Regions from separate parts of the Telluria sp. AZSoR62 genome, predicted to be linked through region 1. Evidence: predicted binding sites of a transcription regulator. Region 1 holds the regulator's gene; the other holds the start of a gene.
The links. Region 1 encodes FliA, which starts transcription of late flagellar genes. Its sites were predicted from a motif close to CTAAAGTTTNNNNNNNNNNNGCCGNTA; they were not measured.
Positions count from the first base shown of each region.

Region 2: a site for FliA is predicted at 6,000-6,026, ahead of AC3XQU_RS19985 (flagellin N-terminal helical domain-containing protein). Genes of this name have one in related genera too.

Region 1 is NZ_JBYTST010000001.1:3,479-11,152, forward strand. Features, by position in the region: gene AC3XQU_RS00025 (M35 family metalloendopeptidase) at 75-1,112, shown strand; gene AC3XQU_RS00030 (M35 family metalloendopeptidase) at 1,334-2,416, shown strand; gene AC3XQU_RS00035 (hypothetical protein) at 2,490-2,987, opposite strand; gene motD (flagellar motor protein MotD) at 3,035-3,793, opposite strand; gene AC3XQU_RS00045 (flagellar motor protein) at 3,804-4,547, opposite strand; gene AC3XQU_RS00050 (RNA polymerase sigma factor FliA) at 4,529-5,257, opposite strand; gene AC3XQU_RS00055 (MinD/ParA family ATP-binding protein) at 5,290-6,108, opposite strand; gene flhF (flagellar biosynthesis GTPase FlhF) at 6,101-7,552, opposite strand.
Region 2 is NZ_JBYTST010000015.1:24,662-32,335, reverse strand. Features, by position in the region: gene fliK (flagellar hook-length control protein FliK) at 1-189, opposite strand, end outside; gene AC3XQU_RS20005 (flagellar protein FliT) at 213-542, opposite strand; gene fliS (flagellar export chaperone FliS) at 545-1,009, opposite strand; gene fliD (flagellar filament capping protein FliD) at 1,031-3,706, opposite strand; gene AC3XQU_RS19990 (flagellar protein FlaG) at 3,922-4,287, opposite strand; gene AC3XQU_RS19985 (flagellin N-terminal helical domain-containing protein) at 4,371-5,816, opposite strand; gene fliB (flagellin lysine-N-methylase) at 6,151-7,386, opposite strand; gene AC3XQU_RS19975 (hypothetical protein) at 7,630-7,674, shown strand, end outside.

The DNA of each region.
Region 1 (7,674 bases):
TTGGGATGGCGCAAGGCCTGCCGCTGGCCACGGCAGCACAGTAGGACGAATCCCATTGCCGAGAGGAGTCCGCCATGCCACGCCGCCTGTCCCTGTCCTTGCTGCTCTCCCTGGCCGCCGCCCCTGCCCTGGCGCAGGACGTAAGCGTGACGGTTACCCCGGTGCGCCAGAACTTCGCGCGCAGCGACGAGGTGAAGGTCGAAGTCACGCTGGCCAACCATGGCTTGACGCCGCAGTTCATCCTGAAATGGCATACCCCGGTCGAGGGTGTGGAAGCGCAGCTGTTCGAGGTGCAGCGCGACGGCCAGCCGGTGCGCTATCTCGGCATCGAAGCCAAGCGCCCGGCGCCGGGCCCGAACGACTACGTGCGGCTGGAACCGGGTGCCTCGATCTCGACCGTGGTGGAGCTGTCGGCGCTGTACGAGATGAACGTGACCGGCTCCTATACCCTGCGCTACCGCACCGCCGCGGCCGGCCTGTTCGGCAGCGCGGGCGTGCGCCAGACGACAGGCGCGCTGGCCTCGAACACGGCCGCGATCTGGATCGAGGGGCGCCTGCCGCGCGGCGCGCGGCCGCCGGCCAAGCAGGCCGCCACCGGCAGCGGGCTCGAGTTCAGCAAATGCTCGAACGCGCAGCAGGAGCAGCTGGCGCAAGCGGTCGACGCGGGCCGCGCGATGACGGTCGACAGCCATGCCTACCTGAGCGCCGGCGCTGCCTATGGCGCGCGTTACGCCACCTGGTTCGGCGCGCCCGACCCGGCCCGCGGCGCGGCGGTGACGAAGAATTTCGCCGCGATCCGCGACGCGTTCGAGACCAAGCCCCTGAAGATAGACTGCGGCTGCACCGCCTCGTATTTCGCCTACGTCTACCCGGCCCAGCCCTATACGATCTATGTCTGCAAGGCCTTCTGGACAGCGGCGCCGACCGGCACCGATTCGCGCGGCGGCACCCTCTTGCATGAGCTCAGCCATTTCACCGTGGTGGCGGGCACCGACGACCACGTGTACGGGCAATCGGGGGCGGCGGACCTGGCGCGCACCGACCCGGGACGGGCCGTCAACAACGCCGATTCGCACGAATACTTCGGGGAGAACACGCCCCAACAACAATGACCGAGCATAATTGCTAGCACTTGTATTGACAGATTTCCAGCGCACGATTGAAGATTTTTGTCGCTTGTTGACTTTCCACAAATACTGTCACATTCAGCACGAATCGACTTTACACCTACTCATCATTCCGTGATGATTCATTGGAGTTATTCCATATCACCGGCGTAACTCGATAAGGCTGAGGCAAGGCCACATAACAATTTTTCACACGGAGAATCAATATGAGCTGGAACGGCATCTTGAAGTCGGCAGTGGGCGCTGCGGCGCTGATGGTGGCATGCGGCGCGGTGGCGGCCCCGAAGGGCGTCTCGGTCAGCGTCACCCCGGAGAAGAACGCGCTGGGGCAGGACGAAGACGTGGTGGTCAAGGTCACCATCACCAACAATTCGGGCGCGCCGCAGTACGTGCTCAAGTCGCGCACGCCGTTCGAAGGCATGGACCACCCGCTGTTCGACATCAAGCGCGACGGCCAGCCGGTGACCTACCTCGGCGCCCTGGCCAAGCGCGGCGCACCGACCCAGTCCGACTACTTCGTGCTCAAGCCGGGCGCCTCCCACACCGTCAAGGTCGAGCTCTCGAGCCTGTACGACATGAGCGTGAGCGGCGACTACCAGATCAGCTACAAGACCCATTCGCCCCAGCTGTTCCTCGCCTCTGCAAGCGGCGGCGATACCGCCTCGATCGCCTCGGCGCCGGCCTCGGTGTGGATCGACGGGCGCGTGGCGCGCGGCGAGAAGTCGAAGGTCGAACTCGACCTGGAAGCCATGAAGGCGCCAGCGCCGACGCCATCGGCCGGCAGCCTCTCGTTCAGCCGCTGCACCACCTCGCAGCAAAGCACCGTGATCTCGGCCATGTCGGCCGGCCTGAACATGTCCAGCGACAGCGACGCCTACATGACGCGCGGCGTCATCGGCCCGCGCTACACCAAGTGGTTCGGCGCCAACAACAGCACCCGCGTGGCCACCGTGAAGTCGAACTTCGCCAAGATCACGGACGCGTTCGCGAACAAGCCGGTGACGGTGGATTGCGGCTGCAACAAGACCTACTACGCCTATGTCTACCCGACCCAGCCGTACAAGATCTATGTCTGCAAGGCCTTCTGGACGGCGCCGATGACCGGCACCGATTCCAAGGGCGGCACCCTGCTGCATGAAATGAGCCACTTCAACGTGGTCGCCGGCACCGACGACAACGTGTACGGCCAATCCGGCGCCGCCAACCTGGCGATCACCAATCCCGACCTGGCAGTGCAGAACGCCGACTCGCACGAGTACTTCGGCGAGAACACCCCGGCCCTGAACTAAGCCGCAAGGACTGTTTCGGATAGCAGGAAGGGCGGCCTTGCCGCCCTTCCTGCCGTTTACAGGCTGTGCGCTGTCAGCGGCTGAAGCTGAAGCGCACCGGCGTTGCCGGGCTATGGCTTACCGCATCGAGCTCTTTCACATCCTTCAGCCACGGCCCGTCGTAGCGGATCTCGTAGCTCCCCTTCCCCTGCCTGAACGCATACGCCGGCGTGATGTCGATGGTATTCATGTGCATGGTGTGCGGCGCCACCGGATGGTAATCCTGGGCCGTGAGCGCGCTGCGCTTGACCATCATGCCGGTGTAGTCAAGCGGCTTGCCGGGCGTGGCGCCCTGCATGTCCAGCACCTCGAAACGCCGGCCCGTGAGTTCGTCTTCGGCGGCGACTTCGCGCGGCACATAGATCGTGGTCTCGCCATGGTTCTCGACCGTCAGGCGCACCCGCACCTGGCCGCCGGTGGTCTCGACTTCGAGCTGGTGGCGCACGGCCGCGTCTTTTTCCACGGCGCCGACGGCGCTCACGAGGCCGCCCAGGGCAAGGACCAGCAGGGCAAGGATGGGTTTGACATGCATGCGCACTCCTTGAAAGAATATTTCAAACAGACGGCAAAAATGACATTTTATTTCAGGGCCGTGGGCGGCGGCTCGGGCGTCGCGGCCAGGATCATCACCGCAACGCGCCGGTTGCGCGCCTGGTTGACGGGGCTGTCGTTGCGCGCCACCGGCCGCGTCGCGCCATGGCCGATCGCCGACAGCCGCTGCTCCTGTACGCCGCCCTCGATGAACAGGCGCACCACGCTGGCCGCGCGTACCGCCGACAGCTCCCAGTTCGATGCATACTGGGGCGTGGCGATCGGCAGGTTGTCGGTATGGCCTTCGACTTCGACCATGTGCGGATCGTCTTTCAGCAGGCCGGCCACCTCGCGCAGCACCGCGCGCGCGTCCGGCTGCAGCACCGCGTCACCCTGGTCGAACAGCGCGCTGGCATTGATCTCGATGCTGATGCCGCGCGCGTTCTGGGTCACGCGCACCTGGCCCGATTTCACCAGCGGCAGCAGGGTCGCCGACAGGTCTTTCGACAGGGTCTCCAGGCGCTGGCGGTCGCGCCGTGCGGCCTCGATGCGCTTGCGGTTGACGATGTGCGACAGCGGCAGCGCCGGCTCCACGCGCGTGGCCGCCTGCGGCGCCAGGCTGCGCCCGCCGAAGGCGTCGCCCAGCGCTTCGGACAGCACCGCGTACTTGCCTTCGTTGACGATGGAAATCGCGTACATCACGACGAAGAAGGCGAACAGCAGCGTGATGAAGTCGGCGTAGGAAATCAGCCAGCGCTCGTGGTGCTCGCCGGAAGCCGAATGATCGTCGTAGCGTTTGCGCGCCATGGTCCAGCGCCTAGTGGCGCATCAGGAGGCTGGCCACGCGCTCGTCGACCACGCGGGTATGGTCGCCGCTGGCCAGGTCGTGGAAGACTTCGGCCAGGATCTCGTACTGGGTCACCTTGTCGGTGACGATGGCCTTCAGTTTGTTCCCGACCGGGTAGAAGAACAGGTTGGCCAGGCCCACGCCATATACGGTGGAGACAAAGGCGACCGCGATGCCCGAACCCAGGCGCGACGGGTCCGACAAGTTCTCCATCACGTGGATCAGGCCCAGCACCGCGCCCAGGATGCCGATGGTCGGCGAATAGCCGGCGGCCGATTCCCAGATGCGCGCGGCCTGGCGCTGGGCGAATTCGTAGGCGCTGATTTCGCTCTCGAGCAGGCTGCGGATCTTGTCGGGGTTGATGCCGTCCACCACCAGGCGCAGGCCCTTCTGGACGAATTTGTCCTGCGTGCCCATGTACTGCTCGAGCGAGAGCAGGCCGTCGCGGCGCGCCGTCAGGCTCCACAGCGCGATCTCGCGCGAGAGCTTGTCGCGGCCCGATTTCGGCGGGAAGAACACCCAGCGCAGCATGCGCATCCCATGCAGGAAGCTGCGGGTTTCGCTTTGCAGCAGCACGGCCCCGAAGGTGCCGACCACCACGATGGCAAACGCGGCCGGCTGGATCAGCGAGGCGAACTTGCCGCCGTCGAGCGTATGGCCCACCAGGATGCCCGCCAGCGCGAGCACCAGTCCCGCTACGCTGGCCCAGTCCATAATTGCTCCTTGAGCGAGGCACGCAGCCGCGACACCGCCTGGGTGTGCAGCTGCGACACGCGCGATTCACTCACGCCCATGACCGCGCCGATTTCCTTCAGGTTGAGTTCTTCCTCGTAGTACAGGCCCATCAGCATCTTCTCGCGCGGAGGCAGCTTGTCGATGGCGTCGATGACGGCCTGGCGGAAGTCGGTGTCGAGCAGCGAGCGCAGCGGGTCGGCGTCGTCGACCGCATAGCGGTCGAGGAAGCTGTCGCTGCCCTCTTCGTCGTGAAAATCCTCGTAGTACAGCAGCTGGTGCCCGCCGCCGTCGCCCAGCATGTCCTGGTACTCGGACAGCGAGATCTTGAGCGACTTGGCGATTTCCGATTCGCTGGCCGGGCGGCCGAGGCGCTGCTGCAGCGCTTCCATCGCAGCCTCGACCTTGCGCATGTTCTGGCGGGTGCTGCGCGGCATCCAGTCGCTCGAACGCAGTTCGTCGAGCATGGCGCCGCGGATGCGCAGCACCGCATAGGTCTCGAACTGGGCGCCGTGGTTGTCCTCGTAGCGGTTGATCGCGTCGAGCAGGCCGATCATGCCCGCCTGCACCAGGTCATCGACTTCCACCGAAGGCGGCAGCTTGGCCTTCATGTGGTGGGCAAGACGCTTCACCAACGGCATGTGCTCCGTCAGCAAATGGTTCTTGTCCGCTTTCCCTTTGACCGTGTACATGCGTTGCTTGTCTTCTCTTCTTCTCTAGCAGGTCAGGACCCGAAATGTGCGCCGCCTCCCCGGCCCAGCTGCGGCATCGCGTGCAGCGCGAACTTGCCTGCCAGCTGGCGGAAAGCAACCGATGCGCCCGCCAGCGGGAAGGCATCGACCACGGCGCGCCCCAGGCGCGCGGCGCGGTGCAGGTATTCGTCGGCCGGTACCGAGCCCATCGAATTGAGGGTCACCGCCAGGTAGCGTGTTGCCGCGGTAGACATATTATCGTATACAACCTTGGCTTCCGCCTCTGTCGCGCCGGTAACAAGGATGCCGAAAGGACGGCGGCCCAGCTGGTGCGACAAATGCTTGATCAAGGCGTAGGCATTCGTGATCGATGCGGCGCTGGTGGAGACCTGCACCACGATCTCGGAACTGGCCATCAGCGGCAGCGGCAATTCGCCGTCCGGGCCGAGTTCGGCGTCGACCATCACGATGCCGGCCTGCTTGACCAGCACGTCGAAGGTCTTGCCCAGGCGGCGCGCGTCGTCGGCGCGCTGCGGGCTGCCGAGCGAAGCCACCGAGAAGCCCTGCGGCACCGCGTGCAGCACCTGGTTCAGGCCGCATTCCTGGCGCGCCACGTTGGTCAGCGCGGCGGCGCGGCTGATGCCCAGGCGCCGGGCCACGCCATACTCGCGCTCGCAGGCGTCGACGATCAGCACGTCGTTGCCGGCCTGGGACAGCGAGGCGCCCAGGTTGACCAGCATGGCGCCCTTGTCGTCTTCGGGGGTAGCGGAAAGAAAAGTCACGATGCGCGGGCGCGGGCCCTGCAGCATCCGGCGCAGGCCTTCGGCCTGGTCGAAATCGAAACTAGCCAAGGGACACCTCGCGCAGCGAACGGTCGTTGTGCAGGTTGCCTGCGTTGGCGCCGGCGGCGGCCATCATCAGCGGCAGGTCGGCGTCGAAAAAACCGTTGCCGGCGGCCTTGCTGCGGAAGGCGCGGTCGACCAGCATGGCGCGGTCGGCCAGGTGCAGGTCTTCCGGCACGCGCTGGCCGTTCGAGATGTAGTGCAGGTTCAGCTTCTGGCGGATCACGACGTCGAGCACGTTGCCGATCGAAGCGGCTTCGTCCAGCTTGGTCATGATGCAGCCGGCCAGGCCCGAACCTTGATAGGCGCGCACCACTTCGTTCAGGGTCTCGTTGGTCGAGGTCGCGTTCAGGCACAGCAGGCGTTTCACGTCGGCGCCGGATTCGCTCAGCATGGCCACCTGTTCCGTCACCATCTGGTCGCGCTGCGACATGCCGATGGTGTCGATCAGCACGGTGTGCTTGTTCTTGAGTTCCTTCAGGGCGATGCGCAGGTCGGCTTCGTCCTTCACCGAGTGCACCATCACGCCCAGGATCTTGCCGTAGATGCGCAGCTGCTCGTGGCCGCCGATACGGTAGGCGTCGGTGGTGATCAGGGCCAGCTTGTCGGCGCCGTGGCGCATCACGCAGCGGGCGGCCAGCTTGGCGGTGGTGGTGGTCTTGCCGACACCGGTCGGGCCGACCAGGGCGAACACGCCGCCGCGCGAGAGCAGGTCGTCTTCGTTGGCGATGGTGGTCAGGTTACGGGCCAGCACGGTCTTGATCCAGCGCAGGGCTTCGGCCGCGTCCTTCGTGGCCGGCATCTTGTCGATCAGGTAGCGCGCCAGGGTGGCCGAGAAACCGGCGGCCAGCATCTCGCGCAGCACGGCGTTCTTCTGCGGTTCGCGCTGCGAGCCGGCGTTCCACGACAGCTCGGCCAGCTGGGTTTCCATCATGCCGCGCATGGCGCGGATTTCATTCATCATGCCGCTCATTTCGAGCGTGGCCGATTCCTTGGCCTGGGCGATCGCGGCGCTCATCATCGAGCTCATGGCGGCCATGTCGATGGCCGGCGCTGCAGCCGGGGCACGGCGGTTTTCGTAGGTCGGCGGCACTTCCTCGGCAACCGGGGCAGGCGCGGCGCGGCGCTCGACATAAGGCTGGCCGGCGAACGGCTCCATCTGCGGCTGGGCGGCGCGCGGAGCGGCCTGGCGTGGTTCGGGAGCGGCGAAGGCAGGGGCGCGGGAAAAGACCGGTTCCGGGTCGAAGTCGGTGTCGAAGGCCTGGAATTGCGGCTGGGCTTGTTCGATGCTCGGCGCGGACAGCGAGGCGACGTCGTCGTTGTCCAGCGCCAGGATCTCGACCACGCCGTCGACCGGACGGTTGGACAGGATGACTGCGTCAGGACCGAGTGCCTCGCGCACCTTGCGCAAGGCGTCACGGGAGGTAGCCGCTGTAAATTTCTTCACGTTCATCGTTGTTCTCCGCACTTCGCTGGTCTGTTCTATGTTCTGTTGCAGGCGAAACCGCCCGTCCATAGATCGTATTATTGGCGATGCCGTGCGGAAACCATCGGGGGAGAAGGAAGGGGAAAAGG
Region 2 (7,674 bases), on a different contig from region 1:
GATGTTGGCGACCTTGACGACGAAACTGCCGTCGGCCAGCTTGGCCAGGACTTCACCGTGCAACGCCTTGCCCAGCTGGGGGGCGAGGGCGCGTGCGAAGGCTTGCTGTTCGCGCGGGTTGGCTACCGGCTCGGCCGGAAGGACCGGACCGGTGCGCACGACGCTGGAGACGAGGTCGCGCGGGAGCATGCGTTACGAACGGCCTGGCGGCTTCACACGCCGTAGGCGCGGGCGACGCGGCGTTCGGTCGAGGTGTTGCTGATCAGGGCCGACAGGCGCGCCATCCACGGGGTGGTGAGGTCGCGGATCTGGCGGTCGGCGTCGAGCATGCGGCGGATCGCATCGACCTTCTTGACGCGCGCCGGGCCGGCCAGCGCCGCCTGCTCGTGTTCCTTCAGCTGGCGCACGTGCAGGGCGCACTGCTGCTCGAGCAGGGCCAGGCGGTCCCAGTCGTTGTCGTTGGCAGCGCGCAGCATCTGGTCGGTGATCACCGCCATGGTCTCGTACACGTCGACGATATCTTCGCTGGTCATCGATGGCATGGTCAGGCACTCATCAGGGTCGGTGCGCGCAGCGCGGGAGCGGAAGCGGCCGGCGCGGCGGCGGTTGCCGGCGCGGCCTGCGGGTCGATCGCATTCCAGGCGTCGCGCAGGTCGGTCAGCAGCGCATGGACTTCTTCCAGCATGGCCGGGTCGTTGGCCAGGTTGGCCTTGAGCAGGCGCGCGCTGATGTATTCGTACAGGGCGTCCAGGTTCTGGGCGATCTCGCCGCCGACTTTCTTGTCCAGCGCCGCGCGCAGGCCGTTGTCGACGATGTTGATGGCCTTCGAGATGGCGGCGCCCTTGGCGGCGACATTCCCGGCCTTCATGTTGCTGATGCCGCCGAGGATGGACACCAGGGCGCCGTCGTACAGCATCACGATCAGCTTGTGCGGCGACGCGGCGCCGACGCCGGTCTCGAGACCGACCTTGGCGTAAGCGTTCACGCCGCGTTGCATGGATCCAAACATCATCTTCTCCGGTTGTGCAGGTTACGAGTTGGCGGCGAGGCTGGCCAACTGTTGTGTCAGGTAGTTCGAGGTCGACTGCATCGATGCGAGCATCGTGTCGAGCGCGGTGAACTGTGCGCGGTAGCGCTTCTCGATGCCGTCCAGGCGGGCGCCGAAGCGCTCCCGTTCGGACGCCACCGACTTGATGCTGGTGTTCAGGCCATCGGCCTTGCCGCTGATCAGGCCATCCTTGCCGGTCAGCGAGGTCGCCAGGTTGTTGAGCTGGTAGGCATAGCCCTGCGAGAAGGTCAGGGTGCCGCGTTCGCCGATGGCGCCGCCGGTCACTTCGAGCTTCAGGCCTTCCACCCGCGAACCGGCAGCAGCCGTCAGGGTCTGGCCATTGCCGGTGGCCGGGTAGCCGCCGATGGTGCCGGCCACGTCGGTGCCCTTGGCCGGCTGCGCGCCGCCGAACACGGTGCCGATGCTGGTGCCGGTCAGGCTGGAAATCGCGATGTTCGAGCCGGCGCCCCAGCGCGTGGAGGACAGCGCCAGCTTGCCGCTGCCGTCCACCGCCGCCTCGACCGTGTCGCCGTTCTCGGCGAAGCCGGCATTGCCGTTGATCGCCGCGCGCAGCAGGGCCGACAGTTCGGCCGGGGTGTAGCTGCCGGCGCTGAGCGAGATATTCGCGGTCTTGCTGGCCGTGACCGGGTCGGTCTGGTTCAGGGTGACGGTCCAGGTCGTGTTGGGGGCGATCGTGGTGGTCGGCGGCAGCGCCGCGGCACTGGTCAGGCTGCCCTTGCTGGCGACCTGGGTCAGGTTGATCGCATAGGTGCCCGGCTCGGTCTTGGCGGTCGAGGTGGTAAATTTCACCAGGTTGTCGCTGGCGGTACCGATGGCGGCGAACATGCCGGCGATTTCCGAGAAGTTGTCGGTCATCGCCTTGTTCAACTTGGTCGAGTCGATGGCCAGGCTGCCGTCCTTCTGGAACGAGATGCCGATCTGGCTCAGGCTGTTGAGCTTGCCGCCGCCGACGGCGGCGCCGAGCATCGAGCGCAGCTGGCCCTGGACCGAGCGCACGGTCGAATCGCCCACCAGCACGCCGCCCTTCTTGGTCTCTGGATCGTAGCTGGTCAGGCTCTTCATCGTCGAGTTCAGCTGGTTGTAGGCCTTGACGAAGCCTTCCACGCTGACCTTGACCGAGGCGGTGTCCTTGGCGATCGTGACGTTGCTGTTGCCGGTCTGGGCCAGGTTCAGGGACACGCCCTGGATCGCCTCGGTGACGGTGTTGCTGTCGCTGGTGACGGCCACGCCGTTCACGTCCAGCAGGGCGCTCTGGGCGGCGCTGGTCTGCTTCAGGGCCTGGGCGCCGGCCGGGTCGTAGCCGAGCAGGCCGTTCAGGGCGGCGTCGGGCGCCGCGCCGCCGTCGCCGCTCAGGCTGATCTTCATCGACGAGCTGGCGCCGGTCTTGGTCGAGGTGAGCACCAGGCGGTAGGGCGAGGCGCTGCCGTCCGAGACGATACTGGCCTGCACGCCGATATTGGCCTTGTTGATCGCGTCGCGGATGCCTTGCAGCGACTGGTCGCCCGCTTCCAGCACCACGGTGCCGCTGGCCTTGGCGCCATCCTGGGTGAAGCCCGCGCCCAGGTAGCTGCCGCCGCTGCCGGCGGCCAGGCCGGCCAGGGCCGGGTTGCTGCCGCCGACCGTGATCGGGCTGGCGGTGCTCGAGGTCAAGCTGATGGTGCTGCTGGCGGTAACGGTGCTGCCGCTGTTGGCGCTGCCGGCCGCATGGGCGATGCCGCCTTCGACCACGCCGGCCACGGATTCGCTGACCGTGATGTTGGCGCCGTCGGCCGCGAAGAAGCGCAGGTCGCCGTTCGCGGCCGAGCCGGTGAAGGTGATGTTCGCCGCGGCCAGCGCGGTGGTGGTGGCGTTGGTGCCGGCCAGGGTGGCGTCGATGGTCCCGGCGGTGACGCCGCCCACGCCGCCGGCCGCGATGTTCGCGCCCTGGGTTGCCAGCTGCACGCCGCCGACCGACAGCGTGTAGCTGCCGGCGGCGTCGGTCGAGACGTTGCCGAAGTTCGGTGCGCCGGCTCCGCCGAACAGGGCGGCGCCGGTTTCGGTGCGCGCCGCGGTGGCGGACACGCCGGTGGTGGCGCTCTGGGCGTTGACCGCCGCGGCCAGCTCGCGCGCGCTGCGGGTGGTGCCGCTGGTGGCGATCGCGGCGCCGTTGATGGTGAGCGAACCGCTGGCGATGCCGTTGCTCGCGACACTGGCCGGCAGGGCCGTGCCGGTGGTGCCGTACTGGCCGCCGCCCACGGTGCCGAACTGGAAGGTCAGGGTGGTGCGGGCGCCGCTGCCGATCATGGCCGTCATGCTGGCCTTGCCGGCGCTGTTGAGGGTCTGGGCCTGAGCCAGCTGGCTGACCTTGATCTTGTAGCTGCCGGCCGCCGCTTCGGCGGTGGCGCTGGCGCGCAGCACCTTGTCGTCCGACACGGTAGCGCTGACGGCGCGGAAGGTCAGCGGCGAGGTGAGGGCGCCGAGCGAGGTCTGGAAGGCGCCCATGCCCGCGCTGAGCTTGTTGAGTGCGTCGAGCTTGGCCTGGAAGAGGGCCGCTTTCTTGTCGTAGTTGGACAGTGGCGCAGCCTCGGCCGCCATGAGCTTCGCAACGAGGCCGTCGACGTCGAGTCCTGAACCAATTCCTGATGAAGTGAGCGCCACTTGTTTCTCCTACGAAAGACGTTAATGTAAGTCATTATCGGCAGGAGCAAAGGGAACTTGAAAGGAGGAATTACCCGCCTGTTTGGAGATTCGCAGGCGGGTTGCCACAAGCGCAAGGTAAACGCAGAAAGCGCAACGGCCCCTGCGCTTCTTGCGCAAAGTGGCGGTCACGTCCTGTTGCGTTCACCGGAACGCTACGCGGCCCAAGGCCGGTTTCAGACCTTGTCGCTGATCAGGCGGCCCATCATCTTGTCGAGCGACTTGGCGATTTCCAGCGCTTCGACGGTCGGGATCTGGCGCACCACTTCGCGGGTGGAGATATCGACGATCTTGACGATGGTCTGCTTGTTGTCGTCGTCGACCGAGAACTCCAGGCCCTGCGCCGAGGCGGGCAGCGACTGGTTGATCTTCTTGACGGCGTCGGCGACCTGCTCGCGCGAGGGCTGGGCTTCGCCCGGCGCGGCTGCGGTATCGAGGCGCTTGCCCGCTGCGGCCTGCGCCGGTGCGGCGCTGTCGACCGCGCTGCCGGCGCGATCCTCGAACTTCGGGGCGACTGGTGTACTGACAGTGTTGATGTTCATATCGGGGACCCTTAGTGAAAATTCCCCGGCTGATTTTCATCAGCCGGGGAACCGTATTACACCGTGTGGTGACTACTTTGCGATTAACCGCGCAGCAGGGACAGCACGCCGTTCGGCAGCGAGTTGGCCTGGGCCAGCATCGCGGTACCGGCCTGCTGCAGGATCTGGCCGCGGGTCATGCTTGCGGTTTCTGCGGCGAAGTCGGTGTCGACGATGCGGCTGCGCGATGCCGACAGGTTCTCGGTGGTCGATTGCAGGTTCGAGATCGCCGACGAGAAGCGCGATTGCAGTGCACCGTATTCGGCGCGCTTGGTGTTGACCGATGCCAGGGCAGCGTCGGCAATCTTGATTGCCAGCTGGGCGCCGTCGAAGCTGGTGATGTCCAGCGAAGCGACCGACTTCAGCGTCGAAGCCTTGGTCAGGCCCAGGCCCGAACCGGCGTCGGTCACCGAGAAGCTCTTCTCCGAGTCCATCGTCACGCGGCCGTTGGCGATACCGGTCGCGCCGGTTGCCACTGGCAGGGCGGCGGTCAGGTCGCCGTCTGCTTCGTAGGTCTGCATGTTGACGTCGCCGGTCGAACCAGCACCGCTGGTGAGCTTGATGTCGTTGCCGCTCGAGTGGGTCAGCTTGATGCCCTTGTTCTTCGAGTCGTATTCAGCGGTCACGCCGGTCTTGGCCGACTGGGCGTTGATGGCGCTGACGCCGGAGGCGAAGTCGTCGGCGCTGGTGCCGGCGCCGGTCGAGAACGAGATCGTGACGGCGGTGCTGTTGTCCGAGGTCAGGTCGATCGCGAAGTCCTTGCTGGCGGTCGGCTTGATCAGCACTTCGGTCTTGGCCGTTGCGGTCACGCCGGTCTTCGAGGTTTCACCGTTGATGCCGGCAGCGATGGTCTTTGCAGTATCGGTTGCCTTGGTGGTGTAGGTCGACTTGCCCAGGTGGCCGGCGACGTCGACAGCTTTCGAGGCGACGACGTTGGTGGTGGCCGCGGCTGCCTTGGCGTCCACTTCGGTACGGTTGTTGCCGTAGGTCGAGGTGGTGAAGTTGGCGCCGTTGGTCGAGATCAGTTCGTTGGCGTTCGCGCCGACCTGGAAGGTGGCGGTGCCCATCGTGCCGTCCAGCAGCTGCTGGCCGTTGAACGAAGTGGTCTGGGCGATACGGTTCAGTTCCGAGCCGAGTTGGGTAACTTCGGTCTGCAGTGCCTGGCGGTCGCTCGACGAGTTCGATGCGTTCGACGACTGGACTGCCAGTTCGCGGATACGCTGCAGGATGTCGCCCGAGCTGGACAGTGCGCCTTCGGCGGTCTGCGCCATCGACACGCCATCGTTCGCGTTACGGGTCGCCTGATTCATGCCGCGGATCTGCGACGACATACGGTCCGAGATCGCCAGGCCAGCTGCGTCGTCCTTGGCGCTGTTGATGCGCAGGCCCGAAGACAGGCGCTGCAGCGAGGTCGTCAGCGACGACTGCGATGCGCTCAGGTTACGTTGCGAGTTGAGGGAAGCGATGTTGGTGTTGATTACGGATGCCATGGTGATTCTCCAAGCTGTATTTCGGGGCGGGCGACTTTACCCTGTTCACTTTGGTCCGCCACGCTGTTCCGTGACGATCAAACCGCTGTTGATGCTGGTAACGTGTTCCTGTGGGAAAACTTTAGGGCCGTTTTTGCGAAAAAATGGCCCTGTTCGTTACTCGGCCCCGAAGGCGCTGCGTCTAGACGGCGAGGTTTTCGCGAACTTTAGGGCGAAATAAATTATTTTTTTACGGAAATATTTTCGCTTCAGGTCGCCGCGCCCAAAGAAAAACCCGCCGCGGCAGGTCGCCGGGGCGGGTTTTCTTGTCAATGCGGCATCGGCCGCAGGATTCTCAAGGCCGCAGCAGCGGGTACAGCTTTTCGAGCGAGGCCAGGTTGGCGTCGACCAGCGCCTGTTTCACTTCACGCGCGAAGCCGATGTTGTGCTGGAAGCGGCGGCAGTGCACATGGGTGGTCTGCACCAGCATGGCCGCGTCCGGCAGCGGGCCGTCGGTATTGCACTGGGCGGCGAGCATCAGGCGCAGTACGCCGAAGCGCGCCGCGAGCTGCAGGAAGCTTTCATACGGGCTGCCGCCGTCGAACGGGAAGATATTGGTGAAGATTTCGTTGAGCAGGTAGTGTTCCAGCAGGTGCGGGGCAGCTTCGAGCGCCTCGGGCAGCCGGGCCAGCCCGGCGCGGTAGTTGGCGACCAGGGTCTGGCCATCCACCTTGCCGGTCACCGGGTCGGCGCCCAGGCCGCGGGCGACGCGCGCGCTGACGGCGGCGCGCGGGGCGGAGTTGTCATCGAAGCCCGGATCGCTCCACAGCAGCGAAAACACCATCGCCTGGCCCGCATGGTTCGGTTCGATGGCGCGCAGGGCGTCGAAGACGCTGCCTTCTTCTATGAGTGCAGTGAATTCGTCGATGGCTGCGCGCACGTCCGCACCCTGGCCGGCGTCGAGGCGCTGGTTGAGGGAGTCGCACAGCGCGCCCAGCAGCGCCAGGCGCTCCCACACGCTCGGGCCCTGCAGGCGCATCAGGTTCAGGCAGAACACCCGCAGCTCGTTGACGATATCGGCCGGTACGCCATGGCGGTCGCCGATCGCGCCCAGGTTCTCCATGCGCACGGTAATGCCGCTCTCGAGGAAATCGAAGGCGTCCGGGGCCAGCAGCGCCTGGCGCGCCGCTTCCGGGCAGGACAGTACCAGGGCCTGTTCGGCCTGGCCGCCCACGGTGTGCGAGACGCGCGGATACGAGAAGCACACGTTCGGCAGGTAGCTGTCGCCGAGCTTGGCGTGGACCGAGCAGAGCTGGTCTTTCATCAGCCCGCACTGGCGCGTCGCGGGGTCGAAGTGCAGGGTGGCGTAATGGGCGCCCTCGGCATCGTCGTTGCGGCGCACGTGCTTGCGCACGGCCTCGCCCATCTCCGCTTCGCCCAGGCTGCGCAGGGCCTTGAAGGACTTCTTGTCGACGTCGACCTGCCAGGTCGAGCAGCAGGTATCTTCGCAGGCCGAGCCGGTGCAGCGAAAGCGGGTGACGTAGCGGGGAACGAGGGCGGGGATGGTGCGGGTACGATGAAGGATGGCCATGGTATCTAAGTAGTTGCCGGGTGGCTCCGGCCGTCCATACTACGACAGGTGAACCTTGCCCACAAGCATCTGGACCCGGGGCGGGCGAAACCCGCGCCCGGCTGTCGCATGGCTGCGACTCGACAGTATGCTCCTGGCAGAAGTGATGGCAAACCGGCCATGCCGGCCTGTCATGTGAGACTATGACAACTGTTCGCCTTGCGGTACCCCTTCCTGGCGACCACCCCATAAAAAGGAGATGCAATGAAAGCTTTGACAGCAGGACTGGCGGTCGCGGCATGCATGCTG